Linked DNA regions of Rheinheimera salexigens. The protein of the gene in region 1 interacts with the protein of each later gene in a pairwise test. Links are inferred from orthologs where the notes say so. Each region holds a gene or a part of one and is shown on either strand. Other genes may lie near its edges.

Evidence for each region. The genes of interacting proteins can lie anywhere in the genome.
Region 2: the proteins of yhbY (region 1) and rho interact in binary tests that used the Escherichia coli proteins (3 or more experiments, as listed by UniProt). The link is inferred for Rheinheimera salexigens from one-to-one orthologs.

The regions. Positions count from the first base shown.
Region 1 is NZ_MKEK01000001.1:3,175,995-3,179,007, reverse strand. What follows is about bases 168-2,912. They hold yhbY (ribosome assembly RNA-binding protein YhbY), read right to left. Parts: upstream 1,816-2,912; coding sequence 1,519-1,815; downstream 168-1,518. Other genes in these bases: ftsH (ATP-dependent zinc metalloprotease FtsH), read left to right, coding at 2,586-2,912; rlmE (23S rRNA (uridine(2552)-2'-O)-methyltransferase RlmE), read left to right, coding at 1,899-2,528; BI198_RS14660 (pirin family protein), read left to right, coding at 519-1,385; BI198_RS14665 (FMN-dependent NADH-azoreductase), read left to right, coding at 168-468. In the rest of the region: more of BI198_RS14665, read left to right, coding at 1-167; more of ftsH, read left to right, coding at 2,913-3,013.
Region 2 is NZ_MKEK01000001.1:126,573-129,427, forward strand. It holds rho (transcription termination factor Rho), read left to right. Parts: upstream 1-722; coding sequence 723-1,988; downstream 1,989-2,855. Other genes in the region: rhlB (ATP-dependent RNA helicase RhlB), read right to left, coding at 1-95; trxA (thioredoxin TrxA), read left to right, coding at 196-522; BI198_RS00675 (NAD(P)/FAD-dependent oxidoreductase), read left to right, coding at 2,079-2,855. UniProt on the Escherichia coli protein: Facilitates transcription termination by a mechanism that involves Rho binding to the nascent RNA, activation of Rho's RNA-dependent ATPase activity, and release of the mRNA from the DNA template.

The DNA of each region.
Region 1 (3,013 bases):
GACTCTGCCATTGTTGAGCGTAATGTTTCAGCTGGTGATATTCCACATTTTTCTATGCAAACTATCGAAGCCATTGGCGCGGGTAATGCAACATTAGCCGATACATTAATTGCCGAAGTACAACAAGCCGATGTGATTGTTATTGCAGCGCCTATGTATAACTTTGCTATTCCAAGCCAGCTTAAAGCTTGGTTTGACCATATAGCAAGAGCAGGTGTAACTTTTAAATACACCGAAGCAGGCGCGGTAGGCTTGTTAACTAATAAAAAAGTATATATTGCAACCGCACGTGGTGGCTTGCATCAAGATAAAGGCACGAATTTAGATACAGTTTATTTAAAAACTATGCTGGGCTTTTTAGGGATCACCGATGTTGAATTTATTTATGCAGAAGGGGTTAACCTAGGCGAAGAGGTGCGTGTTAAAAGCATTGCCGCAGCTGAGCAGCAAGTGCAAGCAGTAGCTTGAGCTTATAAACACAGCAAGCCACTTAAATATAACTGAAGCGAGGTGTAAATATGACTCAGAAACACAATGCTGTAAAAATTCAGCAGCAAGTTGTCGCCCGTGCAGCATCTGATGGTGATGGTGTAAAATTATTGCGTGTATTTGGTGGCAATAATTTACAGCGCTTTGATCCATTTTTAATGTTAGACGAATTTGGCTCAGAGCAAGCTTCAGATTATATTGGTGGCTTTCCATCGCACCCGCACCGTGGCTTTGAAACGGTAACCTATATGCTGCAAGGTAAAATGGAGCATAGAGACCATATTGGTAATGTTGGCCTGTTAGAAGACGGCGGTGTGCAGTGGATGACAGCGGGTAAAGGCATTATTCACTCGGAAATGCCAAAACAAACTGAAGGTAAAATGCATGGTTTTCAGCTTTGGGTTAATTTGCCAGCTAAAAGAAAACTTGTGCCTGCAGCTTATCAGGATACGCCTGCTGATAAACTGCCTTGGCAACAGTTTGCAGGTTTTAGTGTTAAAGCTATCGCAGGTGAAACTAGCATTAATGATAATAAGATAAATGGCTATTTTACTATTGCTGATACAGAAGTGGTTTATCTTGATATTCATTTAGCCCCAGGCCAAACAATTAGCATACCTAAAAGCGAGCAGCTTAATGCGATGCTCTATAGCTACCAAGGTGCTATTCATGTTGGTGAGGCAGGCTCGATAAATAAAGAAAAGACCTTAGGGCTATTATCAGGTGCAGGCAACTTGACGATAAGCAATAACAGTAATGACACAGTAAAGTTTTTATTTATTGCCGGTAAGCCATTACAAGAGCCAATAGCGCAATATGGGCCTTTTGTTATGAATACGCCAGAGGAAGTAGAGCAAGCTATTATGGATTTTAGAAATGATGTGCTTACTGACTAGCATTGACACTTTTACTTTAACTTTTAGCTATTAGCTCGTTATTTAGCTTATTTAAAACGAATTAGGCTATAATAGGTTAACAAGTAAAAAAAGCGCCAAAAGGCGCTTTTTTGTTATCAGGTTAAAAAGGCAATTAACCGCGAGGTAATTGAATCTTTTTATCTTTACTTGGTCTGAAGATAACCTGTATTTTACCGATAGCTTGTACTTGCTCAGCTTTGGTTTCACGAACAATAGCATCCATAATTAATACTTTTTGTTCGCGATCTGCTGTTGGTACTTTAATTTTAATTAACTCATGAAAATTAAGTGCTGTTTCAATTTCGGCAAGTACACCTTCGGTCAGACCGTTGTTGCCAAGTAAGATAACCGGCTTAAGATCATGTGCTTTTGCCTTTAAAAATTGTGTTTGTTTGTTAGATAAACTCATAAAATGACTATTTCCGCTGCAGACGCTTGAATTTTGGCTATTGTAACGCCATCTAAGCGATAACACTAATTAAGAGTGATAGCATGACGAAGAAAAAACGTTCAGCAAGTTCTAGCCGCTGGTTACAAGAGCATTTTGCTGATCCTTTTGTGCAACAAGCGCAAAAGTTAGGTTTGCGTTCACGCGCAGCGTTTAAATTAGAACAGATCCAACAGCAAGATAAAGTGTTTAAACCCGGCATGACGGTAGTTGATTTAGGATCAGCACCCGGCAGTTGGTCGCAATACAGTACGGGCGTGGTGGGTGAGAAAGGCACTGTGATAGCCTGTGATATTTTACCGATGGACCCTATTAATGGTGTGCACTTTTTACAAGGTGACTTTCGGGAAGAAGCAGTGTTAAATGCCTTACTGAGCCGAATCGATGGTAAGAACGTAGATGTTGTATTGTCGGATATGGCGCCGAATATGAGTGGTAATGATACTACTGATCAGGCACGATCCATGTACTTGATCGAATTAGCACTCGATATGTGTAACAACGTATTGAAGCAAAATGGTAGTTTTGTGGTCAAAGTGTTTCAAGGTGATGGCTTCGAGCAATTTGTTAAAGATGTGCGCGCAGCCTTTACTACAGTAAAAATACGTAAGCCAGATTCTTCGCGTGCACGATCACGTGAGACATATATCGTGGCGACCGGCTTCAAAATTTAGTAAAGTAGTCGGGAATTTATAAATTTTGGTAATAAAGAGGTTATAACCTTGAGTGACATGGCAAAGAATCTAATTGTCTGGTTGGTGATCGCTGTCGTATTAATGTCAGTATTCAACAGCTTTGGGCCTAATGAAAACAGCGAGCGGCAAACCAACTACACTCAGTTTATCAAAGAGGTAAACCAGGGGCAGATCCGTGAAGTGAAAGTTGAACGCACGGGTGTGATTACCGGTGTAAAGCGCAGCGGTGAACGTTTTGAAACCGTAATTCCTACTGGTTATGACGATAAACTGTTAGATGATCTGATTAAAAATGATGTCAGTACCCTTGGTGCTAAACCTGAAGAAAGTAGCTGGTTAGCCACTATCTTTATTTCTTGGTTCCCAATGTTATTGTTAATTGGTGTCTGGATTTTCTTTATGCGTCAAATGCAAGGCGGCGGCGGTAAAGGGGCAATGTCGTTTGGTAAAAGTAAAGCGCGCTT
Region 2 (2,855 bases), 3.0 Mb from region 1 along the record:
CAATAGCCGTAACCTTCTGCATCTAATGCAGCTAGGACCTGAGGTGCCAATGCGAAATCGGCGAATTTATGTGACGTTAAGTGAGTTTTATTCATACACGCTAAGCATAACCGTTACGCTTGCAATAAGGAACAGCCAGGTTTAAATTGATAACACTTTTTTGCAGTAAAACTGCACGTATAAGCGGAGACATACATGAGCGAGCATATTTTACAGGTTTCTGATGATAGTTTTGAAAGCGATGTTTTAAAATCAGACACGCCAGTATTAGTAGATTTTTGGGCTGAGTGGTGTGGTCCATGCAAAATGATTGCCCCAATTCTTGAAGATGTTGCTAAAGAATATAGCGGTAAAGTCAGCGTAGCTAAGGTTAATATTGATCATAACCCTAATACGCCGCCTAAATTTGGTATTCGTGGCATTCCTACCTTGTTGTTATTTAAACAAGGCCAAGTTGCCGCCACCAAAGTAGGTGCATTATCTAAAACTCAGTTAAAAGAGTTTTTAGACAGCAATATCTAAGTGGTATTAAATTAGGCGTATTTTTATACGCCTTTTTTTATTCTGCCACTAGACGCATACCACTCTAGCTGCTAGAGTGTAGCCATCAGTACATTTTGTACAACCTGAACATCGCTTGTCCTTCGAAAATACCACTTCAAACCTTTTGTCATCGAACTGATAAGCCTTACTCTGTCTTTATCAACAAGAAACCCATCAATATGCATTTAACAGAACTGAAACTAAAGCCAATTAACGAACTGGTTCAATTGGCCGAGTCTAAGGGCCTTGAAAATATGGCCCGCCTGCGCAAACAAGACATTATTTTTGCCATTTTAAAATCTCATGCTAAAAATGGCGAAGAGATATTTGGTAATGGCGTACTAGAAATCCTGCAGGACGGTTTCGGTTTTTTACGCTCTGGCGATAGCTCGTACTTAGCAGGCCCAGATGATATTTATATCTCGCCAAGTCAAATACGTCGCTTTAACTTACGTACTGGTGACAGTATTGCCGGTTTAATCCGACCACCTAAAGAAGGCGAACGTTACTTCGCTTTATTAAAAGTTAACGAAGTTAACTTTGGTCGTCCTGAACAAGCCCGCAATAAAATTCTTTTCGAAAACTTAACACCGCTACATGCCAACTCACGTTTACGTATGGAACGTGGTAACGGTAGCCGTGAAGATCTTACAGCACGTGTACTAGATTTAGCCTCACCCATTGGTAAAGGCCAACGTGGATTAATTGTTGCTCCGCCAAAAGCCGGTAAAACAATCCTATTACAAAATATCGCCCAATCAATTGCTGCTAACCACCCTGACTGTGTGTTAATGGTATTGCTAATTGATGAGCGACCAGAAGAAGTAACTGAAATGCAGCGCTTAGTTAAAGGTGAAGTTATTGCTTCTACCTTCGATGAGCCAGCGAGTCGTCACGTTCAAGTGGCAGAAATGGTTATTGAAAAAGCCAAACGCTTAGTTGAGCACAAAAAAGACGTTATTATTTTACTCGACTCTATTACGCGTCTTGCTCGTGCTTATAACACGGTTATTCCAAGCTCAGGTAAGGTATTAACCGGTGGTGTCGATGCCAACGCTTTACATAAACCGAAACGTTTCTTTGGTGCAGCACGGAATGTAGAAGAAGGTGGCAGCTTAACTATTATCGCTACGGCCTTAGTAGATACCGGCTCGAAAATGGATGAAGTTATTTACGAAGAGTTTAAAGGCACCGGTAATATGGAGCTACACTTATCGCGTAAAATTGCTGAACGTCGTATTTTCCCTGCTATCGATTTTAATCGCTCTGGTACTCGTCGTGAAGAGCTATTAGCTTCTGCCGAAGAACTGCAAAAAATGTGGATATTACGTAAAATCATCCATCCAATGGATGAAAGCGATGGTATTGAATTCTTAATCGATCGGTTATTAATGACTAAAACCAATGATGAATTTTTTGATTCCATGAAACGGCAAAAAAATTAATCTAATCAAACCGGTGCTAGCACCGGTTTTTTTATCTCTAATAAACAGCCATACTCATTTAAACTAGCAATATTGCAAAGGGATCAGCGCATGAACTGTCCGCGCATTGTTATTATCGGTGGTGGTGCTGGTGGGCTAGAATTAGCCAGTCGGCTTGGCAATAAGTTAGGCCGAAACTCAGGTAGCAACAACCGCGCTCATATCACCCTAGTGGATAAAAACCATACCCATATCTGGAAGCCGTTATTGCACGAAGTCGCCACCGGCACCTTAGATGTAGAAATTGATCAACTGAGTTATCGCGCTCATGCCGCAGCGCATCACTTTGAATTTCAACTTGGCAGTCTTACTGATATCAATCGTGACCAACAGCAGGTTATACTCGCGCCCATTGAAGATGATGGTGAAGAAGTATTAGCCTCTCGGGCACTAGAATATGACTACCTAGTACTGGCGATAGGTAGTGTGTCTAACCATTTTAATACCCCTGGCGTAGCCGAACACTGTATTTTTCTGGATAGCCCTGAACAAGCGCAGCGCTTTCAGCATTATTTATTAATGGCGTATTTAAAATTAAACTCGCCTGCCCATCCTAAAGATAAACTAAATATTGCTATTGTTGGTGCCGGCGCCACAGGTGTTGAACTCGCTGCCGAGCTCTATCATGCGGCCGCAGAACTTAACTTATATGGCTATGCTGATTTACGCCAAAACCGGCTAAACATTCAATTAATTGAAGCTGGGCCACGTATTTTACCCGCATTACCCGAGCGTATTGCTCTCGCTGCACACAAAGAATTGACAAAGCTCGGGGTGACTGTTCGCACCAGCACCAAAGTCACAGCCGCCACTAAAACCGGTTTGCTG